DNA from 2 places in the Fictibacillus sp. Mic-4 genome. Region 1 is predicted to be linked to the other one. Evidence: a T-box and tRNA genes for the amino acid it is inferred to sense, from the RefSeq annotation. Region 1 holds a T-box; the other holds one or more tRNA genes.
What was found. The T-box of region 1 lies ahead of argS (arginine--tRNA ligase). A T-box ahead of a tRNA ligase gene usually reads a tRNA of that ligase, here a tRNA-Arg.
Positions count from the first base shown of each region.

Region 2: it encodes a tRNA-Arg, which carries the amino acid that the T-box ahead of argS (arginine--tRNA ligase) is inferred to sense. The anticodon was not compared.

Region 1 covers NZ_JBBHZM010000010.1:16,952-33,945, forward strand. The annotation lists gene WD019_RS08900 (trans-sulfuration enzyme family protein) at 1-1,189, opposite strand, end outside; gene bshB2 (bacillithiol biosynthesis deacetylase BshB2) at 1,368-2,024, opposite strand; gene WD019_RS08910 (YojF family protein) at 2,047-2,391, opposite strand; gene WD019_RS08915 (aminotransferase class I/II-fold pyridoxal phosphate-dependent enzyme) at 2,546-3,841, opposite strand; gene WD019_RS08920 (alanyl-tRNA editing protein) at 3,926-5,179, opposite strand; gene helD (RNA polymerase recycling motor HelD) at 5,229-7,565, opposite strand; gene WD019_RS08930 (nucleobase:cation symporter-2 family protein) at 7,791-9,155, opposite strand; gene argS (arginine--tRNA ligase) at 9,654-11,339, opposite strand; T-box leader at 11,378-11,599, opposite strand; gene WD019_RS08940 (DedA family protein) at 11,727-12,323, shown strand; gene ggt (gamma-glutamyltransferase) at 12,363-14,111, opposite strand; gene WD019_RS08950 (cell wall hydrolase) at 14,244-14,831, opposite strand; gene WD019_RS08955 (ABC transporter ATP-binding protein) at 15,073-15,849, opposite strand; gene WD019_RS08960 (ABC transporter substrate-binding protein) at 15,830-16,825, opposite strand; gene WD019_RS08965 (ABC transporter permease) at 16,839-16,994, opposite strand, start outside.
Region 2 covers NZ_JBBHZM010000033.1:1,916-18,159, reverse strand. The annotation lists gene aroC (chorismate synthase) at 1-732, shown strand, start outside; gene aroB (3-dehydroquinate synthase) at 732-1,814, shown strand; gene hisC (histidinol-phosphate transaminase) at 1,819-2,892, shown strand; gene WD019_RS17270 (prephenate dehydrogenase) at 2,958-4,061, shown strand; gene aroA (3-phosphoshikimate 1-carboxyvinyltransferase) at 4,080-5,357, shown strand; partial or broken gene WD019_RS17260 (DnaA N-terminal domain-containing protein) at 5,381-6,031, opposite strand; tRNA gene WD019_RS17255 (tRNA-Arg) at 6,250-6,325, opposite strand; gene WD019_RS17250 (acyltransferase family protein) at 6,517-7,581, opposite strand; gene WD019_RS17245 (ROK family transcriptional regulator) at 8,083-9,294, shown strand; gene WD019_RS17240 (NEW3 domain-containing protein) at 9,309-11,819, shown strand; gene WD019_RS17235 (extracellular solute-binding protein) at 11,841-12,926, shown strand; gene WD019_RS17230 (ABC transporter ATP-binding protein) at 12,945-14,051, shown strand; gene WD019_RS17225 (ABC transporter permease) at 14,041-15,726, shown strand; gene argH (argininosuccinate lyase) at 15,757-16,244, shown strand, end outside.

The sequences.
Region 1 (16,994 bases):
ACGCAGATAAAGACATTCGTAAATCGTCAATAATATCCTCCGTATCTTCCAATCCGGTAGACAGGCGAATCAATCCGCCGCAAATTCCAAAATGCACGCGCTCTTCTTCAGGGATAGACGAATGGGTCATAGATGCAGGATGCTGCACAAGCGTTTCCGGGTCACCAAGGCTAAAAGAGATCATCGCAAGCTGCAATGAATTAATAACTGTACATGCCGCTTCATATCCGCCTTTAACGATAAACGATACAATTCCACCAAAATCTTTCATTTGCCGTTTCGCGAGATCATGTTGCGGATGAGATGGTAAGCCCGGATAATAAACGTGTTCAATCGCCGGATGGTTTTCAAGGAACTGTGCGACTTTTAAAGCGCTCCGGCAATGCTGGCGGACACGAAGCCCCAGCGTTTTCAAACCGCGAAGGATTAGAAACGAATCCCACGCATTTAAATGCTGGCCTAAATCTCCCATGACATGTTTTCTCATGAATTCAATATCATCAAATTTACCGACGATAAAGCCTGCAAGGACGTCTCCATGGCCGTTTAAATATTTTGTCGCGCTATGAACGACAACATCGGCGCCGAAATCCAGCGGCTTTTGCAAGTACGGCGACATGAACGTATTGTCTACAATTACCGTTAACTGATAGCGATGGGCCAGATCAGACAAGGCTTGAATGTCCAACACCGTCAGGCACGGATTGGACGGCGTTTCAATATATAATACTTTTGTGTTCGGCTGAATCGCTCTTTCCACTTTCGCAAGATCCGTACAATCGACAAAATCAATCGAAATACCGAACCGGGGCGCAAGTGATGTTGTGAATTTATGCGTTCCGCCATATACATCTTTTGTAACGAGAGCATGATCACCGTTTTTTAAAAAGGCAAGCAAAGCCGTTGAAATAGCCGCCATACCGCTCGATACCCCAAGCGCTGCTTCGCCATTTTCCAGTAGCGCTACTTTCTCCTCAACCGTTTTCGTTGTCGGATTTCCATAGCGGCCGTAATATACACCTTGATCTTCACCGGAAACAACAGCGCACGCTTCGTCCGTGCTTCCAAAAGCATAAGCGACAGCCGGCACGATCGGCGAGGCGACGGCCCTTGTATTCCGGCAAGGCTCTTGAGCTGCATGGATGATCGTTGTGTCCATATTCCATTTCCGTTTTACAGTTGTATTCATAAAAAAAATCCCCCTATTCATCTCTGCAATTCGCATGAAATTTCTAGTTTCATACCAATTGCAAAAAACATGCCAACGGAAAAACAGTTGATTTCGGGGGATAACATCTACTTCATTCTCAATTTTGAAAAGAGAAAAAGCGGAATGACCTTGCTTTTTCTCAAAGTTGATAAACGGATTACCATTTATAATGCCAAAACATTTCTTGAGAAACCCATTTCATAATATCGGGTTCCTGAGGTGTTCCATTCTCCCAGCTTGAAATCATTCCTTCTGTTTGCGAACGATGGGCTTTAATCGCTGCGATTTTGATATCAACAACATCACTGACATCATTGACGACGTCCGGATTACCGAGCGCTGTCAGCCGGTTTTTCGTAATCGCATGGCAATATAATGTCGGTCTTTCATTCTCCGGCAGACGTCCGACCGCCGTGATTGTTGCGAGCCCACAAGCATCATGATCAGGATGCACACCGTGGCCGGGGTAATGAGTAATAATCAATGAAGGGTTAAGCTCCTGTATAATTTCAAAAATGCTGTCAGCAACGACTTCCACATCTTCAAATTCTAACGTTTTATCGCGAAAGCCTAAACGGCGTAAATCTTTTATTCCTAATATTTTGCATGCTTCTTCTAATTCTTTTTTTCGGATCGCAGGCAGCGTTTCACGGTTAGCAAAAAACGGCTTCCCCATATTTCTGCCCATTTCACCCAGGGTTGCGCACGCATAGGTGACAGGAACCCCTTTTTGGGTGAATTGAGCAATCGTTCCAGCTGAACCAAACGCTTCGTCATCCGGGTGCGGCAATACGACTAATACGTGGCGTTCCATATTCATTTCCTCCTTCATTCGCTTAAAATGGTTGGTCACTTAATTGCAAGGCAACTGTTAGCCTTCCTTCTCCGTCATGGCCAGCAAGCAGCAATCTATTCTGTTCATCCAGTTCCCAATCGGTCAATCCTTCTGCGTAAATCCAGCCATGTTCCATTTTCAGCCCGACGCGGTACGGACCATTGCCGACAATGCTGCCTCTTGAAAACCGAACGACACTGTTTCGAATATATGCCCCGACGGTTAAATTCTTTTCATTGTGGAAAGACGCATACGCACCATTTGTCGTTTCAAGATGTATATAAAGATTTTTATTGACCAATTTGTCAAGTACGTCCTGCACTTCTTGTTTTACAATTGGCTTCATGTAAGAACCCCCTTTATTCGCTTATGTACTTCTTTATTTACTTCATTGTTCATTATACCACTTAAGTCACTTACAAATCGTTAGGAATGCTCACACGTAATAGTATCCCGGATAATTAGAAAAAGATTGCCTCCCGGGCAATCTTTTTCTATGTTTATTTTTCAATGTCCTTAACTCCAAGGTAAATGGTGTTAAACAATTCCTCAATGTCTTCTTCTTCGATGCAGGAGAAGGCGACACGTAGATCCGTTTCGCCAAGGGCAATCGTTCCTACTCCGTACTTTTCAAGCAAATGAACCCTGAGTGACTCGGCATCGACCGTCTTTAACTTGAGGCACATGAAATAGCCTGAATTAAAAGGATAATAGTCCCATGCATCATCAAATTTACCGCTGTCGAGCAAGCGCTTGACGGCGTTTGCCCTTCCCTTCATAATGTTGAACTTTTCTTGTTTTTGATCATTGAATTCAGGCGACTGCAGCGCACGCAAGACGAACGTTTGTGAAGGATGCGGACCGCTTGAGATCGTCGCACGGATCATCCCTGTCGCTTTCTGTTCCAATGCATTTAATAATGCATCGCTTTGTCCGGCAAATGTAATGAAGCCGACGCGAAATCCCCAAATATACTCTTCCTTTGTTGCACCGTCCACTTTTATGGCCAATACGCGAGGGTGCAAGTCACTTAAAGCGCCAAAAAGGGATTCGTGAAGCGTATCTTCAAAGAAAAGGCTAAAATAGGCATCATCTGTTACCGCGACAATGTTAATTCCTGCCTCGGCTCCATCTTTAATAGCGGAAACGATTTGCCTTCCCTCCTCCACACCTGGCGTATACCCTGTTGGATTGTTCGGGAAATTCAATATAACAATCGCTTTCCCTTTATCTTTTTGCGCTAAAATGGCCTGACGGAGACCTTCAGCATTAAATTTGTTTTCTTCGTTATAGAGAGGGTATTCAACAATGTTGGCCCCTCTGCGAATGCCGAATGTCAGTTCATAGTTTTCCCAGTTTTTATCCGGGATGATGAGGCTATCACCGCTATCCGCAAAAAGGTCAGCGACCACGCTAAGCCCGTGGGTAAGGGCATTCGTTGCAATTGGAGTGCCAAACTTCTTGCCTTCAAGCGAAGGATTTTCCTCGATCATTTTTTTGCGCCATGCCGTTCTCAACCCGGGCTTTCCTGCCGGCGGGGCATATTCATAAATGTCTTTTGGCGAATAAGAAGACAACGTATCTTGAAACACTTTTAAGTGCATCGGCTCGTTATTTTCAAGGGCGATGCCGATCGTTGCGTTATATTTTGTCGCTTTCGCTTTCGCTTCAGCCGACTGGCTTAAAATCCCTTCTTTCGGAAAATAGATTTTTTTCCCTAAATCCGAAAGCATTGCATAAACATGGGGATTTTCTTGCTCAATTGTTTCATTCAACTTTTTGGCGAGTGTTTGCATCGTTGGTTTCTCCATTCCTCTCGAATTATTTTTGTAATCTATCATACCAAAAATGGCTGGTAAATGTACGCTATTTTTTAAATTTTACTTCGAAATTGAAATTATTTTTCCCTCGGCTAACTCCAAAAGGTATTGAAGCATTTCCTTATTTGAGAGTAACGCTTTTCCGCCACCTTGAGCAATTTTCATGCTTCCGCCGCCTTTGCCTTCAATTTTATTGAGGGCCTGCTTCACGATTTCGTTCATATTAATTTTAACATTTTTCCCGCGGGCGCCAATCAATTGCATTCGCTCTCCGGTTGTTGTAACAAAAAGGACGAGTGCCGAATCGTCTAATTCAACAATTTGGTTGGCTAGCGTCTGAAGCTCCTTCATTTCCCTTCCACCAAAAGAAGAGGTTATGAACTTTATATGATTTCGAGAAAGACTTTGTTCGATTAATTTTTCAGCTTCAAATCGCATAAGCTGCGTCGTCGCTTCTTTCAGCGATTTCTCTAGTTCATTATTCGTACCTAGCAACCGATGGAGTTGGGACACTACATCTTGTTCACCACACGTAAGCACCTTGCACGCCTCATGCAAAATCATTTGCTTTTCATGCATGACATTTACTGCCCGCATCCCGCAAACAAAATATAGTCGGGTATGCTGTTTATGGCGTTCCCATTTAATAATTTTGACGGGACCAACCTCACCCGTTTGTTTTGGATGCGTTCCCCCGCAAGCGTTATAGTCGAAGTCGTCAATGATGACAAGCCGGATGTTATCATTAACTGAAGGGGGCTTTCTTAACGGGAATTTAGCAATCTCCTTCCTGTCAATCCAGCGGGTGTTAATCGAACGGTTTTCAAAGACGATTTTATTCGCGAGCATTTCGGCTTCGAAAGACGTCTCAGGCAACAGTTCATGAACGTCCAAATCAATGGTGACGAATTCCTTACCGAGGTGAAACGCGATCGTCTTCATCCCGAATAATTCATCAAAAGCGGCAGAAAGTAGATGTTGACCGGCATGTTGCTGCATATGGTCAAACCTTCTCTCCCAGTCTATTTCGCCAATGATTTCATTTAGTGGCTCGATCTTGTTTTCTACGTAGTGGCGGATTTCCCCATCGATTTCTTCAACATTGTTGACCCGGACGCCGTTAATAGCTCCTATGTCACACGGTTGCCCGCCACCGGTCGGATAAAATGCGGTCTTTTCTAAAACAACATAGCGATGTCCGTTTTCATCTACATCTTGTTCAATAACAGATGAAGTGAATGTTTTCAAATAGGCATCTTTATAAAATAGTTTTTCCGTCATTTTAATCTCCTGATATAAGTTAGTCTCTTCTATTTTATATTAAAAAAATAGAAAGACAAAGAGACGGACAGATCGACCCTCATTAACGTTCAAAAACATACGTTTCTGGAGAAATTCCGGAAATGAACGGGGTCAATTCACCAGTGAAAAAAATATGCAATTCATGCATGGCCCTCGTACACGCTGTATAAAATAGCTTTCTCTCACTTTCTTTTCCATATTGTCCTTTTGTGGCATTGTAAATGATGACGGCATCGAATTCAACGCCTTTTGCAAGATAAGCTGGAACGACAACCGTACCGGTTTCAAAAGAGGTCGTCTCTTTGCTAATTAAACGCAACGATGCCTCACCCTTTAATGAAGCGAAGGCTTCCTTACTTTCGGAGGCGGTTTTGCAAATGATCGCAATTGTTTGGTGTCCCGCTTCTTTCAACTCAGCAATCCGTTTTCTTATCTTTTCCGTTAAGTCTTTCGCATTTTCTGCTTTCGCTACGGTCGGTTTGCTTCCTTCCCTATTAAATGGATCGATCCGTTGCCCACCATCGATCATTCTTCGCGTGAACTCCACGATCGGCTTCGTTGAGCGATAGCTCCGGTTCAATACAATTGTTTCCGTCTGCTCTTTTCCGAACAATTCTACTAAAGCAGCAAACCCTCCGCCATTTGAATGGGCATGTATAGACTGATTGACATCGCCAAGAACAGTCATCTTGCTTCTCGGAAAGAGATGTTTAATAAATGCGAATTGGAATGGAGAGTAGTCCTGCGCTTCGTCAATGAAAACGTGGCGAACGGAGTTGTTCGTATGAAAGCCTTCAATTTTCTCTTTTAAGTACAAATATGGTGTCGCATCCTCATAACTTAGCTGGCTACGATTTAAATTTCTGATCGTTTGTAAGCAAATTTCCTCCCAATACTCAGGGATGTAATCGCAAAGGAAGGTTTTACCCATCGTGAACAGTTGTTTATAGATGGAAGGAATATCAACAAATCCGAGTTTTTTCACACTCGAGCGCAACCGTTTAAAAGCCCGCCCGACAACCATTTTGGCAAGAAAGTTTTGTTCACGTTCAAAATCATCGAACGAATTTTCCGTATACTGTTTCTTGCTTTGCAGTTTCTGAAAGGCTTCCAAGTAATCTTCCCTTTCAAGAAGCTGTATTTCCTCTTCTACCCAGGGCATTTTCCTTTCATGCCGCGCGAGTTCTGTTAGCTCTTTCAACAGCTGTTTTGTAACGATTTCCAGCCGATTGGGTATAGGTAGCTTTAAATCGAGTTCGTAAAATTTTTCCTGAATCGATGCTGCCGGAATAAGAATCCGGTCCCGAAACGTAATGTCTTTAAAGATCATTTTTTCTTTTTGGAGAGCCTCGATATATCGGTCAATAACATGCATAAAGTCAAGTGACGCTTTATATTTTATCCCTTCAAGCCGAACCATATAGTCAGGTTCGTTTAAAGGAGTGAGCGTATATTCCATTTGAGTGAAAGGATCCTCCAGTTGAAAGGTTTTCCCAACCCGAAAGCGTAAATACTCTTGAAAAGTGGTTTGCTGCATGTTCTCCTCTCCAAGCTCAGGAAGAACAGTTGATACATAACTGTTGAACATTTCGTTCGGTGAAAATAGAACAATATTATCAGCTGTAATCGTGTCGCGATACCGGTATAACAAGTAGGCAACCCGCTGCAGCGCCGCCGAAGTTTTGCCGCTTCCCGCCGCGCCCTGAACGATCAAAAGGCGGCTTTTTTCATTCCGTATGATTTGGTTTTGCTCTTTTTGAATAGTGGCGACAATGTTTTTCATACTTGAATCAGAATGTTTTCCTAGAACTTCTTGCAATAATTCATCACCGATCGTTACACTCGTATCAAACATGCTTTCAATTTGGCCGCTCTTAATGATAAATTGACGTTTTAGGTTCATCGTCCCTGTAACATGGCCGCCAGGTGTTTCATATTCTACTTGCCCGACGGAGTAATCATAATAAAGGCTTGAGATCGGGGCACGCCAATCGTAGATAAGGAACTGTTCAGTAGCTTCGTCATAAAACGAACCGATGCCAAGATAGATTTGTTCTTCGCGCGACTCATTCTCCTCTTTAAAATCAATACGCCCGAAATACGGAGATTGCTTCAGCCGCTTCAATAGCTTAAGTTGATCATTTGCATGGCCGAATCTGCGCTCCCGTTCTGCAAGCATTTCCGTTTGTTGTTTAATGCTTGTGTAAGTTTCTAATGTTTCCGTTGGATTATCGAAATTGACGGTCACATCGTTCCAGAAATTTTTGCGAATGGTTACGATAGTAGATTTCACATCCGAAACATCACGGTCTAATAGTTGAATCTCTTTATCAATTTTATCAGTTACAAGATCGACTCTTTGTTGTTCTTTTTTCCATTCCTGTCCAGCCTTACTCATAACATCTCTCCCTTTTAAAAAAAAATGATTATAACAGTTGACTCAGGCAAAAGTTTGTGTTATAGTATTAATTGGGTAAATATGATTTTTATCTTTAAAAAAACGATGACTATCCGTTATCTTATCATAGCTTTCTGTAAATTTCAATACATAAAAAAAGAAGGCGATTTCAGTGATGCGAAATCGCTTTCTTTTTTTAAAACCATTTTAATAGGTGACACCAACCTAGGAGGCTTCGGTTTCTAGTTGGTTCTTCCTTGATTGACTGAAGAAGGCTCCTGAAAAAGTATGAAAATTCAAACATATATTTAACAGTACGGCAACAAGACATGCTGAGAACATTCCATTTTCAAATAATATTTTTACGATCCACGGCATTTGTTTAAATACTTCTGGTTGAAAATTAGACCCTACTCCTACTGCGATGCTTGTCCCTACAATTAAAGTGTTATGGTTTCCTGAATAGTTCACCTTTGAAAGAATGGATATTCCTGCAGAAATAACCATTCCAAATATGGCAAGCATTGCTCCCCCGCGAACACAAGCAGGGATGATCGTGATCATAGCCGAAAATTTCGGCAGAAAACTCAAAACGATAAGTATACATCCAGTAGTTATAGGAACGAACCGGCTTTTTACTCCGCTTAGTGACATTACACCAATGTTTTCATTTAAATATGCATGAGGTACAGAGTTAAATATCCCCGATATGATTTGACCGACTGCCTGGCCCCTTAATCCATTAATGGCCGTTTTGTCTGATGTGGCCGTTCCGCATACTTCATCTAACACCGAATACGCACCGACACATTGAATTAAATTAATTAAACAGAATATCGACATTGTCATAATGGCGCTTACATTAAACTCTGGCATCCCAAAATGGAACGGAGAGACAACCTGCAACCATTTTGCTTCAAAAACCGGACTGAAGTTGATCATTCCAGTAACGAATGACAAAATTGTTCCTACCATTACTCCAATAAGGATAGACATTGTTTTTAAAAACCCCTTACAGAACTTATGAAGCAAGATAACTAATGCTAAAACAATTGTTCCGATTAACAGATTAGTAGATGAACCATAATTCGGAGAACCCTCTCCGTCTGCAAAGTCTTTAAACGCCACAGGAGCAAGTGTTATACCCATTATCGTAATAAATGATCCTGTGACGACTTTTGGAAAAAATACGAGAATCTTATTAAGGAAAAATGATAAAATTAAAATAAATATTCCGGATCCGATTACCGAACCGAAAAGCGCAGGCAAACCATACTGTTTTCCGATAACGATCATCGGACCAAGCGTAATGAAAGATGACCCCATCACTAACGGAAGTTTTGAGCCAACTCCTTTTCCGATTCCAATTACTTGAATTAAGATAGCCAATCCACTCGTAAGAAAAATGGCAGAAACTAAATAGGCAAGGCTTTTTGAATCAAGTCCGATAGCACTACCTACTATGACTGGAACCATAAATGATCCTACCATTGTCAGAAGGTGTTGAAGCCCCAGCGGCAGCAATTTTGGTAGAGCCAGTTTTTCATCAAAGACAGCGGTTACATTGTTCGTATTATTTGTTTTCATCATTAGCCTCCTAAAATTGATTGAACCCAAAACATAAGTCGCAACAACATTCGTAACCTATCACCAGTATTGCACTTAAACTAAGATGAGATCTTGCCCTTATATTTCTGTGTAATTTTAAATCGTTTTTTTAGTGTTGCTTATCACAAAACTCCGTTTCTAAAAATAATTAAAAAAACTGAAACTAATTTTTATAAAATAAAAATGATGCCTTGATTAAAAAAACTTTAATCCAACAGAAGTTTCCCCCTTCCCATAACGTTGCTTATTACAAAACGTTGTTTCAATATTTATTTAAAAAAACATTCCATTATGAATATCCGTACTATTTTGACTAAAATGCAATACTGAAGCATGATGGAATTATTATAATGTATTTTAGCAAAATTCTCAACATTCACACGAAAGTTTTTTATATTTTTCCGAACAAAGTTGCAATGGCAATTTTGTTCGGAAATTTATATTTTAGTTTACATAATTTTATTATTGAAATCTTTTTAGTTACATTTCTTCAGGCGCGTTGATGCCTAGTAGCCTTAATCCTTCTTGGAGCACGACTGTCGTTGCATATACGAGAGCCAGTCGCTCTTCTTTTAATGAGTTATTTTCCAAAATTCTTACCGTTCCATAATATTTGTTAAAGCTCTGGGCAAGGTTGATTAAATGTTTGGCGATCAATGAAGGGTTGAATTGTTCGAACGCTTTTTGAATTACATCCGGAAATTCGCGTATTAAAGTCACGATCGGCCATCCGGCCTCATCCTGGATGGTTAATCCGGTTTCCGGCTTTGAAAACTCTCCTTTTTTCAGCAACGTGCACGCCCTTGCATGTGTATATTGAAGATAAGGGCCTGTTTCCCCTTCAAATTTCAACATATGTTCCAACGAAAACTCGACATCATTGATTCGTTCATTTTTCAAATCATGGAAAATGACAGCTCCGACACCAACTTGATGGGCAGTCGCCTCCTTATTCGCAAGGGATGGATTCTTTTCTTCGATATTTTTTTCTGCTAAACGGATCGCCTCTTTTAACACTTCATCCAATAAAACAATCTTCCCTTTACGCGTTGACATTTTCTTGCCGTTTTTAAGAATCATGCCAAAAGGAATATGCTCAATATTTTTTGCCCATTCATAACCCATTTTTTGCAAAACGGCTTTCAGCTGCGCAAAGTGGAGCGACTGCTCTCTACCGACAACATATAGTGATTTTGCAAATTGATAATGGTTCTTTCGGTAAATGGCTGCCGCTAAATCACGTGTCGCGTACAGTGTCGTTCCATCCGATTTTTTAATTAAACACGGAGGCAAATTCTCCTCCTCTAACCGAACAACTAACGCTCCATCTGATTCCTCCAATAGATTTTTCGCCATTAGCTCTTCGACGACGGGTTCCATTTTGTCGTTATAAAAAGCTTCGCCATTATACGAATCAAATGAAATTCCAAGAAGATCATACGTTTTAGAGAATTCCTTCAACGATTCTTCGCGGAACCACTTCCATAATGCAGTTGCTTCTTCATCTTTGTTTTCTAATTTTTTAAACCACTCTCTTCCTTCATCCACTAACGATGGATTTAATTCCATTTCTTCATGGAACCTTACATAGAGCTTCGTTAATTCTTTAATCGGGTTCGCTTTTACCGTTTCCTCGTCTCCCCATTTTTTATAGGCGACCATCAATTTCCCGAATTGCGTTCCCCAGTCTCCTAGATGGTTAATGCCGACTACTTGATATCCGCATTTTTTAGAAATGTTGGAGATGGCGTTGCCGATGACGGTAGAACGTAAATGCCCCATTGAAAATGGCTTCGCGATGTTCGGCGAGGAAAGATCGATTGTAATCGTTTGCCCTTCGCCGAAGGTTTGGTTTCCAAATGCGTTTTCTTTGCGCAATACCTCCTGGATCGTCTCAGTCATGACCAATTGTTTATTCAGAAATACGTTCACATACCCGCCTGCCGCTTCCACTTTTTCAAAAAGCGGATCGTTGATTTGACCGGCAATGTGACTTGCAATGGCCTGCGGAGACTTTTTCATAGTTTTCGCCAACGGAAAGCAAGGAAATGCAAAATCGCCGAGCTCTTGATTTTTCGGTTTTTCTATCATATTTAGGATGTCTTTTTCATTGATCGACTCTCCAATAACAGTTGATAGTGCGTTTTCAAATTTTTCCTTATACATTAATATTTTCCTCCTTAACCTAAAAAAATCCCGCCTCAGAAAGAGACGAGATGAATTTACCCGCGGTACCACTCTTGTTGTTCCAATATTTGAAACCGGCTTACATATGATAACGGGATGTCCCGGCATGCTCTACTACTATAATGTTCAAGCAAGCATCTCAAAAGTCCGTTTCACTTTAAGGCTTGTACCGGGCTTCCACCTTCCCCGATTCGCTAAAAACAAATCCAAAAAGCTACTCTCTTTTTCATCGATATTGATTTTAATTTTATTTTTCATTGAAATAGCAGCATCTTATTACTATGATAGAGAAAGGTACGTTAAGAATCAATAGGTTTTTGAGAAAGTTCTCTCATTTTTTTGACAACTATAGAAGTTGGTGTGTTCATGGAACAAAATATATTGCATTTTATCCAGCAATTCGAATATATCGGAATATTCCTTGCGCTTGCATTAGGTATTCTTGGACTTCCCATACCTGACGAAGCGTTAATGACTTTTGCTGGCTATCTCGTTTATAAGAATATGATGTCGTATTTTTTAACCATTTTTATTTCGTCGATTGGTGCATTAACAGGGATTACAATTAGCTACTGGATCGGGAGGAGGTTCGGATTGCCTTTAATTACAAAATTCGGGCCAAAACTGCGAATTACCGAGGACAAGCTATTAAAAACCCAGGGCTTATTTCAAAAATACGGAACGTTGTTAATTGTGTTCGGTTATTTTATTCCGGGTATCCGGCATATTACGGCTTATCTGGCGGGAATTTCATCGATGTCATTTAAGAAATATGTCACTCTCGCCTATGCAGGAATTATGATATGGTGCGTTACTTTTGTGACACTTGGCAGAGAATTAGGAAAAAGATGGATGATTGTCGACGAATACGTCCATCGCTTTGCCATCGACGGAATTCTCTTGATTTTGTTCATCGCGATTATCTATTTCATCATTGTTAAAACGAAGAAAACTTACAGATAAGAATGAAGGCTGCTTCTTAGCAGCCTTCATTCTTATACTTTAACGGAATAATCCTATTGCCTTTCCTTGTCTCGTAGAGTCGGCTGCCCCTAGATAAAAATCAGGTTTGCGGAAAATTTGCATACTTTGAACATTTCCAATAGGCTGAGGCTTGCTGTTCCATTTATGTCCCCATTCTTCCAGCCGGTTCCGGGCTGCTTGCGGTATTCCTTCCTCCCAGTTTATGGTCGGATAGGAAGGGCTGAAAATTCTCGGTTCCTCAATTGCATCTTTTAAGTTCATATGATAATCAATAGAATTGATGATGGTTTGGACAACCGATGCGATAATCGTGCTTCCTCCCGGTGAGCCAACTGTCATCACCGGTTTTCCATCCTTAAAAATGATCGTCGGGCTCATGCTGCTCATCGGCCGTTTATTCGGTTGAACTTCATTTGCCCCACCTGGAACCGCGTCAAAGTCCGTCAGTTCATTATTTAAAAGGAATCCATAGCCAGGAACCATAATACCCGTTCCAAACTCTTGTTCAATCGTCGTCGTATAAGAAACTAGATTTCCCCATTTGTCAGCTACGGTAAAATGAGTAGTTTGGCCAATTTTTTTGTCATCCGGCTGTTTGACGATTGGTTGGCCGCCGTTTCCTTCCTGGAACTTCCATGGATCGCCGGGTTTAATGTCGCTGTTTGCTTTTTCGAATTGAATTTGGCTTCTTCGCTCATTAATATAGTCTGGATTCAGCATTCCTTTTGTCGGGACATCGACAAATTTCGGATCTCCGACATAAGCCCCCCTATCGGCATATGCAAGGTGCATTGCTTCAGTCAATAAATGGTACTTTTCCGGAGATCGGACACCGTACTGATTCAAATCATATCCTTCAAGGATGCTAAGAATCTGAAGAAGCGTAACTCCTCCTGAACTTGGCGGCGGCATCGAAGCGATTTCGTACCCGCGATATGTTCCTTTAATCGGTTGATCAATGGTGACATCATAATTTTTTAAGTCTTTCTTTGTCATGCTGCCATTATTTTTTTGGACAACAGAGGAAATGGCCTTTGCGATCTCACCATTATAAAATGCGTGTTGGCCATTTTTTCGGATAAGCTTGAAGGTTTTGGCAAGGTCTTTTTGGACGAGCACATCCCCTTCTTTTAATGGCTTTCCGTTTGGCAGAAAAATCTCTTTTGCAGCTGTTTTGGAAAGCTTGTCCTCATTTTCTTTGATCGCATCTGCCAACACCCAGTTCACTTTTACTCCTTTTTCAGCCATTCGGATGGATGGGTCTATAAGTTTTTTAAATGGAACAGTGCCCCATTTTTCATGGGCTTTGACTAATCCTTTCAGCGTTCCAGGAACGCCAACAGCTTTTCCGTCAGTCGATCGGACGGGAAATGGGATAACCTTTCCATTTTTATCGAGAAACATGTCAGGCTTTGCCCCGAGCGGAGCTTTTTCGCGGCTGTCAATAATCGTTATTTTATGATTTTTGGCTTCATAAACCATCATAAATCCGCCGCCACCAATCCCGGACATCATCGGTTCGTTTACATTTAAAGCAAACTGAATGGCGATGGCGGCATCGACTGCATTTCCGCCTTTTTTCAATACTTCAGCACCAACTTTGGAAGCGAGTGGATGGGAGGTTACGACCATTCCTTTCGTGCCGACGGCTACCTGGGAGTCAGTGATGTTTCTTTTTTCCTTCGCTTGAATGCTAGTAGGCGAATAATTAACTATCAAAATAGTTGTTAAGAGGATGACAAAAAATTGAAGAAACCTTTTATACATGAAATCCCTCCTTTTTAAAATACGTTATAGTAGAGTATTAATATTGTAAATAGTCTGGATTTATCAGGCTAAAAGTACTAGCACGGAAAAAAGCCTTAAAATCAGCAATGATTTTAAGGCTTTCAATATGTGTTATTTAGTAAAAGTATGATTTCCGATCACGACTGTAACCGGACGTGAGTCTAGCCAATGATTGGTTGCCGTTCTCTTATTGTAATAAAATAATGCGTCGTGTGTATCATCATAACCACCAAGGGCTTTTTTGGCCGCTTTTATCGACTCTTTCGAAGGCTTTTTAAGCGAACCCGTCATAACTGGCGTAAACTGGCCAGGCTCATAAATGACTGCACTGATTGAATCAGGAAATTTTTTATTTTTAACACGATTTAAAACAACGGCGCCAACGCCAACTTTTCCTTTGAAGCTTTCACCGGAAGCTTCTGATTCAATGAGTGAAGCCAGTAAATGCAACTCTTTTTTTGAAATATGAATCGATTTATTTTTTGAAACCGTAACCGATTTACCTATTTTTGTTTTCTTTATTTTTTTATGAAGTTTAGAAGGCTTTCGCTCTTTTATGATTTGATCATAAAGTGCACCGTGTGTAGGAGTAATGCCCCAGAGTGTGTCACCTTCCCCTGTATAAGCTTCGGCCATCTTTCCTGAAGCGAACACGATGCATAAAGCCAACATGGCTGAAATGATTGTTCCTTTTTTCATTATTGCGTTCCCCCTGGAATCGTTGTTTTCGCCTTCTGTTGCCCGACGATTCTGGACTTAAACGTTCAGCTTCTCTCATCCCCCTGATTTTAGTCCATATAACCTATTTTTTCGCAAAAAAATAGGACTTTTTGACCTTGCTCCTGCTGGTAGATTTATGAAATGTTCTTTGTTAATTTTTATATAAAGGCATAAAATACGGTACGTGAAATTTTATTCTCATTTAAAAAAAGCGCCGCCCTTAAAAGAATGCGGCAGCGCTTTTTCCTTCCAATATGGACAATATTTCTTCTTTTTGGCTGGCAAATTCAACCGACGTAATGCTTCGTTTTAGACGGTCTTTTTCTAATCGTATCTTAATTTCAGCAATAATTTTTCCTGGCCGGTGTGACATGATGTATATTCTGTCGGATAAATAAATGGCTTCATCGACATCATGTGTGACAAGCATCATTGTAAAATGAGACTCCTGCCATCGTTCAATGAGCCATTCATGCAGGCCTCTTTTTGTAAGTGCGTCCAATTTGCCGAAAGGCTCGTCCAAAAGCATAACTTCTTTTTTACATAAGACGCTCCGCAAAAAAGAAGCGCGTTGTTTCATTCCTCCAGACAGCATGTACGGATAATGGTCACCGTATTGTTCCAATCCAAAGGCGGGAAGCAACTGCTTCGCTTCTATTTTTGCTTCTTTTTTCTTCATTCCCTGTACTTCTAGGCCGATCGTGACATTTTCGATAATTGTCCGCCATGGCAAGAGAACATCGTTTTGCGGCATATAGCTGACTTTTCCAGTTTTGCCGACAATCGACTGGCCATTTAAAAATATGTCGCCTGAATCTGGCAAACTCAGTCCCGCGATTAAATCGAGCATAGTGCTTTTCCCGCAGCCGCTCGGACCGATAATGCTGACAATTTCGCCTTCCTTAATATGAACGGATATGTTTTGAATTGCGGTAATGTCATGCGAAAAAGTTTTCGTCACATTTTTTACGCATAACTTATTTTGGGAGGAATTCATTCGTAAACGCCTTCCTCGTATCGATCTTTTTCGAGAGGAGTTTATTTTTATACATCCAATCCGCATAACGTGACCACACTTCTTGTTTTTGCACACCCCAACGGCTGCTATCGGCCTGATATTGTTTGCTTAACCATTGCTGGCTATTTAACACTAATCCACGGTCCAATTCAGGAACATCTTTCACAAGGATGCCTGCCGCTTCTTTCGGATGTTTAATTGCAAAGCTATAGCCTTCTGATAACCCTTTCATAAATTTTTTCACAAGCGGTTTATTCGTCTTTGCCATTTTTTCGTTGGTGATAATGACCGGAGTATAGTAATCAAGAGCAGGGTCTAAATCTTTCACCATTAAAATATTGATGTCTTTTCCTTTTCGTTTCGCCTCGACTCCATCCCAGCCGTAATAAATCCATTCAAAATCGGCGTCTTTGCCGATCGAAGTAAAAAAGTTCGTCTGGCCCAGCGTTACGTTTTTCACTTTTTTATAATCGGCGCCATCTTTCTCCATAACCCCTTTGATCATCGCTTCTTCCGCCGGCGATCCCCATCCGCCATAGCGCTTTCCTTCGAAATCTTTTGGACGAGTAATGTGGTCTTTTTTTAGCGAAGCAAAACCTGATGTATTGTGCTGGATGACGGTCGCAATCGAGACGATCGGAATACCGCTTGCTCTTGAGTTCGTTACGTTTTCCTGGTACGATACGCCAAAGTCTGCCTTTCCCCTGGCGACAAGCTGTTCGGCCGATGTTCCTTCTCCAGGCGGGAGAATCTCAACATCCAAACCTTCTTTTTTAAAATAGCCTTTATCCTTCGCCACATAAATGCCAGTATGATTCGTGTTTGGCGTCCAGTCTAACATGATCGATACTTTCTGTAATTTTTTCGTTCCTTTTTCCGTTTCCGATTGCTTCTCGTTCGCGCAGCCGGACAATAATAAAATGCCTGCAATAATGGGCACGGTCCATTTCTTCATTGATTGTTACCTCCTATTTGCCCTGCAATTTCTTATGCTTATAATGCCAGGGCATAAGTATTCTGGCAATCATTTCAATCCAACCAAATATGATTAAACTTAAAATAACAATAACTAAAATTATGGCAAATACGCGTTCGGTTAAAAAAGACTGAGAAGAGCGGGTTAA
Region 2 (16,244 bases), on a different contig from region 1:
GCGAAACGAATTTTAGAAGAGCTGGGCGTGAAAGTGGCCGGCCATGTCATTGAAATCGGCGGCGTGAAAGCAAGCCATACCGAATACGAGTCAATTGAAGAGCTTCAAGAAAAAACGGAAGCTTCACCTGTGCGCTGTCTTGATAAAGAAGCGGAAGCAAAAATGATGAAAGCCATTGATGACGCAAAAGAAAACGGCGATTCGATCGGCGGGATTGTTGAAGTGGTTGTTGAAGGCATGCCGGTCGGAGTCGGAAGCTATGTTCATTATGACGAAAAGCTTGATGCGAAACTGGCCGCCGCTATCGTCAGCATTAATGCCTTTAAGGGTGTTGAAATCGGAATTGGTTTTGATGCTGCGCATAAGCCGGGAAGCCTCGTCCATGATGAGATTTTATGGGATGCCGAGAACGGATATACGAGAAGAACGAACAATGCCGGCGGATTTGAAGGCGGGATGACAACAGGCATGCCGATCGTCGTTCGCGGGGTGATGAAGCCGATCCCAACGCTCTATAAGCCGCTTCAAAGCGTCGATATCGATACGAAAGAACCGTTTAAAGCAAGCATTGAACGCTCTGACAGCTGTGCAGTGCCTGCCGCAAGCGTCGTTGCAGAAGCGGTTGTTGCCTGGGAGCTTGCCAAAGCGCTTGTCGATCAATTTGGCAAAGATCGAATCGATTGTATAAAAGAAAATATTGAAAACCATAAGAAGCGATCGAGGGAATTTTAATGGAAACCATGGCCATTAAAACGAAGTCAAAAGAATATCCGCTTTATTTAGGAAATGACGCGATTAAAGGGTTAGGCTCACTCCTCGCTGATTTGACTCCTGATGTCTCGAACATTCTTATTATTTCCGAGCAAGCGGTCGCCGATCTTTACCTCGACACGGTCAAACAAGCGGCAGGCCATCATCATAAGGTGTTTACGAAGGTCATCCCGAGCGGCGAATCGTCCAAGTCGTTTGAAAACTATTATGATTGCCAGACGTATGCTTTGGAATCCGGACTTGACCGTCATTCATTGATTCTCGCCCTTGGCGGCGGAATGATCGGAGATTTGGCCGGATTTGTCGCAGCGACGTTTATGCGGGGCATCCGCTTCATTCAAATTCCTACGACGCTATTGGCTCATGATAGTGCGGTAGGCGGGAAAGTGGCGGTAAACCATCCGCTTGGAAAAAACATGATCGGCGCGTTCCATCAGCCTGAGGCGGTCATTTATCATCTTCCGTTTTTAGAGTCATTGCCTGAAGAAGAATGGCGTTCAGGTTTTGCTGAAATGATCAAACATTCCTTTATAGGCGATCCTGAGCTTTATGAATGGCTTAAGAGCGAGATTAAATCCGTAAAAGATTTGCGTGGCGAAAAACTTGTTTACGCCTTAAAGCGGGCGATCGCCGTCAAAGCGAATGTCGTTTTGCAAGATGAAAAAGAGCACGGCATCCGGGCGCATCTAAATTTCGGCCATACGTTAGGCCACGCAATCGAAACGGAATTGGGCTACGGAAACGTATCACATGGCGATGCGGTCGCAATCGGAATGTTATTTGCGACACGATTAAGTGAAATTGTCTATGAAAAAGATTTACAATATGAAGAAATGAAAAAGTGGTTTAATTCTTACGGATTTCCGCATTTGCCTCCAAATTTGAATGCGAAAAATTTATTACAAAACATGAAAAAAGATAAAAAAGCAGGATACGGCAACATTCGCATGGTATTAATGAAAGAAGTAGGTCATTTAGAAGTTGTAAAAGTGTCAGATGATCTCATTCTTCCATTATTAAATGAATTCATCGCGGAGGTGTAGTTTTATGAAAGTGAAAAAACAGTTGTTATCATTGAAAGCCTATCAACCGGGAAAATCGATCGATGAGGTGAAAAGAGAGTTTGGCTTGACGAAAATCGCCAAATTAGCGTCAAATGAAAATCCATACGGTTGTTCGCCAAAAGTGCGTGAAGCATTAAACGACTTTACCGATTACGCGCTTTATCCGGATGGAGCAGCTTTTCAGCTTCGTGAAAAGCTCGCCAGGCATGTAGGTGTCGAACCGGGACAGATTATTTTCAGCGCCGGATTGGATGAAATGATTCAAATCATCAGCCGGTCATTGCTTTCGCCTGATACAAATGTTGTCATGGCTAAACAAACGTTTCCGCAATATAAGCATCATGCCGTAATCGAACAGGCAGAAATTCGTGAAGTGCCGCTGAAAAACGGCTGTCACGATTTAGAGGCGATGCTTGCGCAAGTGGATGAGCAAACTGCTATCGTTTGGATTTGCAATCCGAATAACCCGACAGGCACCTATGTTAATGAAACGGAACTGAAACACTTTTTAGAGCACGTCCCGAAAGAAACGCTCGTCGTTTTAGATGAAGCTTATTATGAATATGCGGTAGCGCAGGACTATCCGGAGTCGATTCCCCTTTTAAATGATTATGAAAACTTGTTGATCATGCGCACATTTTCAAAAGCCTATGGTCTTGCCGCATTCCGTATCGGTTATACGATCGGACATGCGTCGTTCATGCAAAAGCTGGATGTGGCAAGGCTGCCATTTAATACTTCAACGTTTGCGCAAATAGCTGCCATGGCGGCGCTTGATGATCAAGCGTTTATCGAATATTGTGTAGAGGAAAATCGGAAAGGTTTGCAGCAGTATTATACGTTTTGCGAAACGCATCAACTTCCATATTATTCTTCGCAATGTAATTTCATCTTTATGGATCCGGGCAAAGACCCGATGGAAGTGTTCCAGCTTCTTCAGCAAAAAGGATATATCGTTCGCCCGCAAAAAGGAGGCGTACGCATTACCGTTGGAACGAAAGAAGAAAATGATGGCGTGTTAGAGGCGTTGAAAGAATTGATTACCGTTCAGGCTTAAATCTTAAATAGCTCGCCTGTTAAGACGCGATCAAATTTGGATAGAGATAAGAGGAGACAATCGGAGTGGAGAAACGCGTATTACTGATAGGAGTGGGTTTAATCGGCGGTTCGGTTGCCCTTTCGATTAAAAAAGAACATGAAGAAGTAACGATTATCGGCTTTGATGTGAAGAGGGACCACTGCAAGCTCGCAAAAGCGATGCATGTCATTGATGAATGCGCCGAAAGCTTACAAGCAGAAGCGGAGCAGGCAGATTTGATCATTCTGGCTGTTCCCGTAGAGGAAGCGGAGAAATTCATCGATCAATTCTTTCATTGGGAATTGAAAGAGAATGTCATCATTACGGATGTGGGCAGCACAAAAGAAAAAATTATGAGAAGGGCAGAGCCTCTTATCAAAAAGGGCATTGCGTTTATCGGTGGCCACCCGATGGCGGGATCCCATAAAACAGGAGTAGGTAGCGCTAAAGCGCATTTGTTTGAAAACGCCTATTACATGTTGACGGTACATCCGGAGACGAAAAAGGAAAAGGTAGAGGAATTAAAAGAATGGCTGAAAGGGACGAAAGGAAACTTTCTCACTCTTGACGCCAGCGAGCATGATTTACTGACAGGCATCGTCAGCCACTTTCCTCACATTGTTGCTGCTAGCCTTGTCCGCCAGGTGGAGAGCCATGCGAATGAAAATGAGCTTGTGAGCGGCCTTGCCGCCGGTGGATTCCGCGATATCACGAGAATCGCCTCAAGCAGTCCGCACATGTGGAGGGATATCGTTAAGCAAAACCGAAAAACACTTCTTTCCTTATTAAATGAATGGATGATGGAAATGGAAGAAGTTCGCCACCTTGTTGAAAAAGGAGACAGTGAGGAGCTGTTTAACTATTTCGCCGGTGCAAAAGCGTTTCGTGATTCGTTGCCGTCCGGTTCCAAAGGTGCGATCCGATCGTTTTACGACTTATATGTCGATGTGCCCGATCGGGTGGGAGTCATCTCGCATGTTACGACATTGCTCGCCATTGAGCGAATCAGCATTACGAACATACGGATCATCGAAGCGAGGGAAGATGTGTTAGGAGTGTTGAGGATCAGTTTTCAAACGGCAGATGATCGGGCGAAAGCTAAAGCTTGTTTAGAAGAAAATAACTATGAGTCATACATCACGATGTAGGAGGGGGGACAAAACAATATGAAATTATCTCATGTTCAACGATTAAAAGGTATAATGAAAGTTCCAGGCGATAAATCCATTTCCCACCGTTCCGTCATGTTTGGCGCTATCGCCGAGGGGAAAACAAAAGTGACCGGATTTTTGCCGGGCGATGACTGCCTGAGTACAATTGATTGTTTCAGAAAACTTGGAGTCAATATTCATCAAGAAGACGATTATGTCGAAATTGACGGCAATGGAATTGAAGGGTTAAAAGAGCCTCAAGAAGTGCTCGATGTCGGCAATTCAGGAACAACGATCCGGCTAATGTTAGGTGCCCTGGCGAATACGCGGTTCCATTCTTGCATTATCGGTGACAAATCGATTGCGAAGCGGCCGATGAAGCGGGTGACGGTTCCGCTTACTGAAATGGGGGTGGCGATCGATGGCCGTGCAGAAGGCAATTTCACACCGCTCAGCATTCGCGGCGGAAATACGAAAGGCATCCAATATACATCTCCGGTCGCGAGCGGCCAGGTGAAATCCGCTATCTTGCTTGCCGGATTAGGGGCGGAAGGTGTGACTTCCGTTTCCGAGCCGCATAAATCAAGGGATCATACCGAACGAATGCTTCAGGCGTTTGGCGTCAATGTCCAGGTCGATGGATTGACGGTTTCCATCGAAGGAAAGCAGAAGCTGAAAGGAACGAACATTGAGGTTCCCGGCGACATATCTTCTGCCGCTTTCTTTTTGGCAGCCGGGGCGATCGTTCCGGAAAGCGAGCTGACGATTCAAAAAGTCGGAATGAATCCTACCCGCACGGGCATCATTGATGTTTTGCAGCTGATGGGAGCGGATCTTTCGATTGAAAATGCACAAAACGAAGCGATTGAACCATTTGCGGATCTTCATATTAAAACATCTTCTCTAAAAGGCATTGAAATTGGTGGAGAACTCATTCCGCGATTAATCGATGAAATTCCAATTATCGCCCTTATGGCGACACAGGCGGAAGGGACAACGGTCATTAAAGACGCTGCCGAGCTAAAAGTAAAGGAAACGAACCGGATTGACACGGTCGTCAATGAACTGAAGAAACTTGGCGCTAACATTGAAGCAACAGAGGATGGCATGATCATTCACGGGAAAACCCGTTTAGCGGCAAGTTCTGTCGATAGCCACGGCGATCACCGGATCGGTATGATGCTCGGAATTGCGTCATGCATCGCAACTGGCGAAATGACCATCAACAACAGCGATGCCGTTCGCGTATCTTACCCTGGCTTTTTTGACCAGCTAAACGAATTATCTCGATAAAAAAACGAGGAACATAAGTTTTACTACTTATGTTCCTTTAATATGTTGACTTCTGTTTCGAGTTTTTCAAGTTTGTTCATTAATGTACTCATTTTTTCGTTCAAGGCTGCAATTTGTTTTTCGTACATTAAATTCATTTCATGGCTCGTTTCAGGGATATCGTGTAAAGAAGACTCAATTTTATCATCGAAACTATCGGAAAAAGGATCCTCATTCTTCGACATCAACTCATGTTGATTTTCAATAGATTGATCATTCTCGTAAAACTTGCTTTTTATTGAAACGTCAGGATGTTCTTCTTCAATAGCGGGCCATTGATTTGTTAATTCTTCATGGGTGGCCGCATTTTTTAATGTTGAAAACAATTCGGACACGTTTTTGAAAGACTGTCGATTATAGTGTTCAATTAATTTCTCTGGCAAACTAATTCCCTCTCTTTTACAGTAAAAATCGATTAATTTATATTGTAAGTCTTCATCGGGCGGTTGAATGTCCGTTGTGATTCCCCAGCTAAGCCGTGATTCCAGTTTGAAAGAGGAATACCTTGCTTCGAGCCAATCCTTGCTGAATTCATTGCGGGCTAAAACGATTAAGCTGTCACCGTTCCTCTCTTTTACGGTTGTATGTTTTAACCACGTTTCAAAACTCGGCCTGCTCATTTGATGTTCAAGGTGTTGTAAAACGTTTGTTCATAATGCGCGAGCCTCGTTCATTTGTTGCACTTTCTTTCCAAATTGTAAAGAAATAATAAAAACCCTTCAGTCTATAACGGCTGGAGGGCTACTTGCTACGGTGCCAGAATACATGATCCTATTATTTTGAAATTGAAAAAGTGACGTGTTCATACCTACAGTTAATTGATTGTTGTAATGTAGAGTTAATTTTGTATGTATGGCGGCCCCGAGAGGACTCGAACCTCCGACGCACGGTTTAGGAAACCGACGCTCTATCCACTGAGCTACGGAGCCTTATTTTTTCATTTGTCAATTCAAAATACAGTGCATTAAATATTATATAATAGGACGTTCCATTTGAAAAGATTTTCTATTACTTTTTTCTTGAATTAAGTAATTAGACTTTTGAATGTAAAATTTAGAAGTGGTATAGCATACAAAATAACAACTGCACCCCTCATTGATAAAGTTGGGGTGCAGTTGTTTCAAGAAGCGACTTCTTTTTGCTTTGAATGGTCGTTAACTTGCTTTAATGACCAGCGCATTTTTGGCTGTATTAAAGGTTTAAAGAAGTTGAGAACAGGTTGTCGTGTGACTAGCCAACAAATTGCTGCAGCAAATAGCAAGCAAATCACTAATGCCAGAGCTATATGAAGGGTTAATAATTCGGTTTCAAATTTGCGGAATAAACGGACAATATTCGTATGAATCATATAAATGAAAAGCGAATACACACCTAGCTTATTAAAGAAAGCGAGCTTCTTTTCTTGCGGCACTAATAGCATTAATGCAATAGATAAAATGGTTATAGCTCCATAAAGAATAAGCTGGATCGTTCCGCCTTTGAGAAAGGACCAGTCGAAATAATCGTAGGATTTGCTCATAAATAATAGCTCCGTAAAGCCGCCTTTTTTTGTTAAGAACAGGGCCGAACCGAAATAGGCGAGCACAATGGCAATGGCACCCCAGCGAAACGGCTGTTTCCATGAATGCGCTCTCTTTTTAAGAGACATTACGATGTTTTTATTCGCTAAATAGTAGCCAATTAAGAAATAAGGATAAAAGTTAATTAATTTACGTAACGAAAACCATTTTGTTACATCATCTACATAGCTAATCCAGATCGCTAATCCTAACGCAAAAAGCAAAGGATAACGAAGTCGCAATACGTAAGGTGTGATCGCGCTCCAAACGGCAATCCCTAATAAAAACCACATCGCCCAATACGGATCAAAAATATCCATGATTCGGCTATCTGATGAAAAGCTTACGATTTCATTATCATTGATTAATTTCTGAAACACGCCATTGATTAGTTGCCAAATGACAAAAACGGATAGTACTTGCACGATTCGGTCAATTCGGTTGGGGCGAAAAAAATATCCGCTTATTAAAATAAATAAGGGCATGTGAAAGGAATAGATCACGTTATATAAATAATGAGCCGAGAAATAACTGTCACGATACGTTTCAATTAAATGTCCAAATACCATTAGAAAGATTAAAATCCCTTTCATATTATCAAACCATGGTATGCGTTGTTTTGCCATTCTACCTCCTCCAAAACTTAATTTCGGCAGAATCGAATCATTTTCAATCCCGCGCAATCAATAGAACATATTGGATAGTGCCCTATTCTAGATGGAAAATCTATTACAGACTTTCGGAACAAATTAAGTTTTCAGGGGGGTTCAGAATTCTCTTCTTATACGATCGTTTTAGAGATAAGTCTTTCGGCTCAGTCGTTAATAAGAAAAAGGATAGGGAAAAGAACCATTGATATAAAATGAACGGAAACCGCATGAGGATCATCTTGTGCGGTTTTTAATCCATTAGTCCCGTAACTAGAGAGAAAGACCTGATTTTGAAAATTTCTAAAATTAGGTCTTTTTCATTCTGGAAATAAATAGTATGATGGACTCGATTAAGTTAGTAAAGGTAACAAACTAACCTTCGGGAGTATTTGTTGAAGGATCGAATAACGGTCGCCTGAAACTATAACGGATGAAACGAGTTGAGGGACTTTTTACGTTTGATTAAGGAGATGAGAGATGAGTGTGTTTGAAAAAGGAACTCCTTTTACTATGAAAGAAAAAAATAAGCGTCTGATCTTGCAATGCATACAAGACGATTCGCCTCTATCCCGGTCAGAAATCGCAGAAAAGCTCAAAATAAGCAAGCCTACTGTTTCTTCTATAGTAGAGGAGCTTTTGCAGGAAGAATGGATTAAAGAAATTGGGGCTGGAACTGCAGGAGCCCAGGGGGGGAGGAGGCCGATTCAGATCATGTTTAACCATCAAGCTCGTTTTGTTATCGGAGTGGATATCGGCGGAACAAAAACATTGGCGGCCATTAGTGACTTATCGGGGAATTTGCTGGCCACAACATTATTTCACACACAAGAAGAAGTTCAATGCGGGATCCTTCACAAAGTGAATATGGTAGCCAAACAAATGCTGGCTGAACTGAATATTGATGAAAAAAAAGTTCTCGGGATAGGCATCGGCGTTCCCGGGATGACAAATGTAAAAGACGGCATTGTGATTGATGCGCCGAGCTTAAGATGGAAAATGCACCCACTGAAACATGAGGCAGAAAAAATATTCCCCTGGCCGGTTTTTATCGATAACGATGTCAACGTCGCCGTTTTAGGAGAACAATGGTTAGGAGCAGCGAAAGGAATGTCGAATGTCGTATTAATTTCAATAGGGACTGGAATTGGCTGCGGCATGATTTTAGAAGGAAATCTTTATCGAGGGTCTTCCTGGGCGGCTGGAGAAATTGGCTACTTCGTCACAGATATTCATCAGGCAAAGCAAAAGGATGATCCAATTTATAGCGGGTATGGCTTCTTGGACCGCCATGCTGGAGGGGCGGGGATCGCCAACAAGGCGAGTCAAGCGTTGAAGAAACAATCGAATCACCCGTTGCAAGAGAAGGCGCTCATAACCGCAAAAGATGTTTTTGATTATGCGAAATCAGATGATCCTATAGCTTTAAAAATTATCGAAGAGGTAATTGATCATATTGGCTTTGCCATCGCCAATGTGATTTCAATTATAAATCCAGAGGTGATTATTCTGGGGGGTGGGATATCCAAAAGCGCCGATTGGTATTTGCCAAGATTGGAAGAAATCATTTCGCAATTTGCCTCAGTTCCGACAGAAGTGAAAAGGTCAGCATTCGGTTCGGAAATTGGCGTGCTTGGAGCCGTTTCATTAGTTTTAAGGGAAAGGGAATGCGTCTTGAAAACTCTTAGTTGAAAGGAGTCTGTCGAATGCGGAAAAAATGGTTCTCTTGTTTAGCCAGCTTTTTATTATTGGTTTCACTTATGGTCCCTATTCAAGCAAACGGAAAGGAAAAAGACCAAAAGCCTGTAGAACTATGGGGGGCACTGAAACCGCTGGACACGATCGTAAGTTTTATGAATACGGGTGCGCATCCGGACGATGAACGAAGTGACATGCTCGCCTATTTATCAAGAGGCCGCGGTGTCCGAACGGCAAGCCTGCTTGCAAACCGGGGAGAAGGCGGACAAAACGAAATTGGGAACGAACTGGGAAACGCCCTTGGAATTATTCGCTCAAGGGAATTGATGGAAGCAGCCAAAATTACTAGCGTTCAAGTTTTTCATTTAAGCCAGAATCCTGACGACGAAATTTATGATTTTGGCTTTTCAAAGTCGGTCGAAGAGACGTTATCTAAATGGGGGGAAGATGTCGCGTATGAGCGATTGATCCGCATTATTCGCACATACCGGCCGGATATTATCATGCCGTCGTTTTTAAATGTGAATACTGAACACGGACATCATCGAACAGTTAATGTTTTGACGCTCCGGGCATTCAAAGACGCGGCTGACCCTAAGGTTTTCCCGGAACAACTAAAAGAGGGCCTGAGTCCATGGCAAATTAAAAAGTTATACTTGCCTGCGTCAGATAGCAGTGCCACGACCTCTTTTGAAATCGGGATGTACGATGACATTTATGGCATGACTTACCCGCAGCTCGGCGAAGAATCTCGATTCTTACATAAAAGCCAGGGGATGGGGAAGAAAATCCCTGCCGAGCCTCGAACGATTCATTTAAACCTTGCGAAATCCGTGACGGGTATTCCGGTAAAGGAAAGCAGCATGTTTGATTCGATTCCATATGATTTTAAAGAATATGCCGCTAACGTTTCAAATGAACCGAAGATTTCAACAGAATTAAAGAAATTGCAAAATGAATTGGAACAATTGATTAGCCTTTATCCGAACGATGACAAAATCGCTGATTTAACCTATGATGTCTTGCAGCATGAACGGCAAGTGGCGAAGATGGTAAAGGCAAGCAACATGGATAAAACGACAAAGGAAGACTTGCTTTTCCGCTTATCAATTAAGGAACAGCAGTTAACTAAACTAAGTGAAGTCGCTTCAAAAGTAAAAGTTGAAACAGACGTAGAAAATCCAACACTCGTTAGAAACGGATCGACGAAAGTGAAAGTTGCGATTTCGAACAACGGGAAAAAGGCGCTCCAGCATGTCAATGTTAATCTTTCGGTCCCTGAGCAATGGAAAGTAACGAGAAAAGATCAAGCGAAAACGGTAAAACCCGGGGAAAGGGCTGTCATTCACTTCACCGTTCATGTTCCGAAAAACGCATCCTATTACCAGCCGTATGATCCGCCGGTCATCCACTCAAAAGTGACGTATGACGTGAAACGGACGAAAACAACCCATCAATTTGAGCCGAAACAAACGGTAACGGTTCTGCCGGAAGTTAGCCTCCAGTCTGATCCCGAAAGTCTTGTTGTCAATACAGCTGACGTGAAAGAAAAAATGGAAGTTAGCGTTAAAGCGAAAAATTACCAAAAAGGGCCGTTGCATTCTGTCCTCTCATTAAAGGTGCCAAGAAATTGGAAGGTAACGCCAAGTGCCGTCCCAGTTTCGTTTACTAAGCAAAACGAAGAAAAAACAGTCACGTTTACAGTGAAGCCGCCTAAAGACGTAAAGGAAGGGAACTTCACTTTCGATCCGTTTGCCGTTGTTCATCAGCGAATGGTCAATACGGCCGTTCAAGTCATTCACTACGATCATATTGGCACATTCTATTATCTATATGATGCAAAAACAAAAGGCGTTTCATTCCCGCTCGCTTTCAATAAGAATTTGAAAATTGGCTATGTTGAAAGCGGATTTGACAATGTCGCGGATGAGTTGCGAAGAGTTGGGATGAATATAGCAAGCTTGACAGAAGGGCAATTGGAAACGACAGACCTTTCGCAATTTGACACGATTGTCCTCGGCATTCGCGCTTATCTTTCAAGGGAAGATTTGCTTGCCAATAATCAAAAACTGCTAGACTATGTCAAAAACGGGGGGCATCTTGTCGTTCAATACAATAAACCGGAAGATCATTGGGACGCAGACTCCACAGCGCCATATAAACTCGTTATCGGGAGTCCGTCCATTCAATGGCGGGTAACCGACGAGCAGGCAAACGTAACGGTATTGAAGCCAGAGCATGCACTCTTTAACACGCCAAACAAAATAACGGACAAAGATTGGGACAACTGGATTCAAGAAAGGGGACTCTATTATCCTAGTGAATGGTCCGATCAATTTGAGCCATTGGTGCGTATGGCAGACCCGAATGAAAAGCCGTTCGATGGCGGCATTTTACTCGCCCATTACGGAAAAGGGACATACATTTATTCAAGCCTCGTCTGGTACCGGCAAATCCAAAACCAGGTCCCGGGAGGCTATCGACTCTTTACCAATTTAATGGATTATAACGGAGAGTAAAAGACAAGGAGGGGTTAAAAAATGATAGGGAAAAAAGGGATAGGTTTATCTGCGCTAATGCTAGGCTTTTCCTTGCTATTGACGGGCTGCATGGCGGGAAGCAGTGAAAAGGCGGGTGGCGGATCCAATGGGAATAAGAAAGGCTTAGAAGAGAAAGTCGTCATTTATTCACCGCACGGAAAAGATATTTTGCAAGAGTTTGAGAAAAAGTTTGAAGCAAAATACAATGTGGACGTCGAATGGCTGGACTTAGGATCACAAGAAGTTTTCGACCGCGTCCGCTCAGAAAAAAACAACCCTCAAGCGGATCTTTGGTGGGGAGCGCCTTCTGTTCTTTTTAATCAAGCAAAAGACCAGGGGCTGCTTGAAAAATACAAGCCGAGCTATTCGAAAGCGCTGGCAGATGAATTCCATGACAAAGATTGGTACTGGTCAGGAACGAGCCAAACACCTGAAGTCATTATGTACAATTCCAAGCTTGTAAAGAAGGAAGAAGCCCCAAAAGATTGGGACGATTTATTGGACCCAAAATGGAAAAACAACATTATTATCCGCTATCCTCTCGCCTCGGGAACGATGCAAACGATATTCGCCGCGATGATTTATCGCGACTATAAAGACACGCAAGATCCGAAAAAAGGCTATGACTGGCTAAAGAAGCTGGATAGCAGCACAAAGGAATACGCTGCAAATCCTGAAATCATGTACAACAAAATTGCAAAAGGAGAAGGAAGCATTACGGTTTGGGATATGCCAGATGTTGTCATGCTAAAAGAACAGAAGAAATACCCGTTTGAATTTGTCATTCCGGAAAGCGGAACGCCTGTATTAACGGAAGGAATTGCGCTTGTGAAAGGAGCGAAGCACCCGAAAGCGGCGAAGGAATTTTATGAATTTGTCAACTCGCAAGAAGCGAACAAAATTCTAGCCGAAAAGTATTACCGGATCCCAACGCGCAATGACATCAATGGTCTTCCGAAGTGGATTGAGGATACGGAAATTAAACCGATGAAAATTGACTGGAACGTGTTTGAGAAGAAAACGAATGAGTGGATGGAGTATTGGGATACGAACATTAAGAGCAAGGAAAAAGAGAAGAAAGAGTAAGCATAGGGGGCAAGGACGATGTCATCCATTACGCTAAAGCACGTTACAAAAAAATTTAATACATTCAGTGCTGTCAAAGAGTTGAACCTTGAAATTAAAGAGGGAGAATTTTTCACCTTTTTAGGGCCGAGTGGTTGTGGGAAGACTACAACACTTCGGATGATTGCCGGATTCTATTATCCTACAATCGGTACGATTCATTTTGGGGATAAAGACATGACACGCGTTGCCCCCGAAAAGCGGAATACGGGCATGGTTTTCCAAAACTATGCCCTTTTTCCCTATATGACCGTCTTTGAGAATGTAGCCTTTGGTTTAAAGGTAAGAAAATGCGCAAAAAGCGAGGTCATAACGCGGGTTGAGGAAGCGTTGCGCAAAGTGCGGCTTGAACAATTGATCGATCGGCAAGTCAGCCAGTTAAGCGGGGGCCAACAACAGCGTGTTGCATTGGCTCGGGCCCTTGTCATTGAACCGGACATCCTGTTATTGGATGAACCGCTCAGTAATTTGGATGCCAGACTTCGCGATGAAATGAGGGCGGAAATCCTCCGTTTGCAGAGAGAATATCGCATTACAACCATCTATGTGACGCATGACCAGGTTGAAGCCTTAACGATGAGTGACCGGATCGCTGTTTTCAACACTGGCGAGTGCCAGCAAGTCGGGACACCGAAACAAATTTATGATGAACCAGCCAATGATTTTGTCGCCTCGTTTATCGGTGAGACGAATTTACTTTCCATACAATTGGCAAGGGAAGATGATGAAAAGATCTATGTTCGGTTAGAAAATGATGAAACAACGGAAATGGTTATTCCAAAGGATCGTTCGAATACGATAAAAGACACCCCTTCCGCTCTCTCCATCCGCCCGGAAGCGGTTGAAGTTTCAACAAAAGAATTAGAAGGAACCAATTGTTTTCAAGGAACGATAGAGATGGTTCAGTTTACGGGTGCGGCGGAACATCTATTTATTAAAGTTGGAGAGAAAACGATCCAGGCGCTTGTTTTAAATAATCACCTTTGGAGTGAGCGGAAAAAGGGCGAGTCTGTCTGGATCCGATTCCCTGAAGAATATGTGCGGATTATACCGAATGTATTGGGGGAGGGCGCCCATGAGAAATAAAGAGATGCGTTTTACGATGTTCCTTCTTATTCCGGTTGTCCTTGTTTTGGTCGGTTATGTTCTTTATCCATCGATCCGGACGCTTTGGGAAAGCTTTTTTTATAAAGGGAGCATAGGGGTTGGCAACTATAAGGCATTCTTTAGCCCGGAAAGCCTGTCTAATTTAGAGGCGCTGTGGAACTCGGTGTATATTTCGCTGCTAAGTGTATTATGCAGTGCCCTTATCGGCATTCCGCTGGCATTTATCTTTAATAAATATGAATTTCCGGGACGCAGCTTTTTTTCAAGTGTTGCCATTTTGCCGATGGTGCTTCCTTCACTAGTTGGCGTGATGGCGTTTATGTTTTTATACGGGGAGTCAGGTCTTATTCCAAATGCAATAAAGGATTTATTTGGACTTGAAAAGGTGCCTTTTAAAATCGGCGGCGTATCCGGAATTTTAATCGTCCATGCGTACACGATGTATGTTTATTTTTACATGACCGTCTCCTCTACCATTCGAAATATTGACCCGTCGCTTGAAGAAGCCGCATTCAATTTAGGGGCAAGCCGCTTGACGGTTTTTCGTAAAGTCACCTTGCCGTTATTAACACCAGCGATAGTAGGAGCATCCTTGCTCGTATTTATGACATCGATGGCGTCCTTCAGCGCTCCGTTTCTTCTCGCCGGTGGATTTCGAGTCTTAAGTTTGCAAATTTATTTTTCAAAAATAAACGGAAATATGGAGATGGCCGCTACGCAATCCGTCATTTTATCCATTGTATCGATTTCCTTTTTATTATTTATGAGATGGTACCAAAATCGAAAAGATTACCGGATGCAGGCGAAAGGAATCGGTGCCCACCGAAGCGAGGTAAAGAACCTGTTTGTCAAATGGACGATGGTCGCAATCGGTGTCATAGGGGTTATTGTTTTGCTGCTTCCTCATGCGACGATTTTAGTATTATCACTCGTTCCGGACGGCACGTGGACATGGCAAACGTATCCGTCAGTTTTTAATTTTGAAAACTATATGTTGCTATTTAAGGACCCGGCTATTTGGGATCCCGTGCGCCACAGTTTGACGCTGGCATTTATTGCAACACTCGGAAACCTGGTATTTGGCGTCATAACTTCCTATGTGCTAGTGAAGCGCAAGTTTATCGGTAAAAACCTGGTTGATAGTATGGTCATGCTTCCATGGGCATTGCCGGCTACCGTTGTCGGGATGAATCTTATTCTGGCATTCAATGAACGATCGATCTTAACGTTCGGCCATATACTAGTAGGGACGTTTTGGATTTTGCCGCTGGCTTACTTTATTCGCCATATCCCGCTTGTTGTCCGTTCAACAAATGCGGCGCTGGAACAATTGGATGATTCGTTGGAGGAAGCGTCGAGAAATTTAGGCGCAAAGTGGTTTTATACGTTTCGAAGGATCGTGCTGCCACTCGTCCTGCCGGGCGTTCTTTCCGGGACATTGCTCGCGTTTGTAGAAGCAGTTGGCGAATTTCCGACATCGGTGCTGCTTTATACATTAAACAACCGGCCGATATCAATCGAAATTATGAACCAGCTTCGGATGTTTAATATGGGCCAGGCTGCAGCGTATGGAATGATTCAAATTAGTTTAATTGCCATTGTGCTGTTTATATCCAACAAATTTTTCGGTGTGAAAGCGGAGCGGTCACTTTAGTCTTTAAATAGGGAGGGGCGAACCGGCATAATGAAAAAAGAAGAGTTTATCGAGCAAGAAGGCTCTGTGTTTCCAGGGAAATCCTATGTTGAGCATTTGCTGCGCCACGTCTTTGAAGATCAACGCGATTATTTGTTTACGGATATGTTTAAAATCCACCGGGCGCATGTTGTCATGTTAACCGAACAAAACATTATCCCGCAAAGCGAAGCGAAAGTCATGCTGCAAGGAATTGAGAACGTATCAAAAACGGATTACCGCAGCTTGCAATACGATCCGCATTTTGAGGATTTATTTTTTATGATGGAACAGAAGATAAGCGAGGAAATCGGATCTGACCTGGCAGGAAAAATTCACATTGCCCGCAGCCGGAACGATATGGGTGTGGCCATGTATAGGATGGTATTGCGAAAGCATATCTTGCAGTTAATTGGAAGCAGTTTGCAAGTAGGAGAAGCATTATTGGAACAAGCGAACCGCCATAAGCATACCGTAATGACGGCTTATACGCATACACA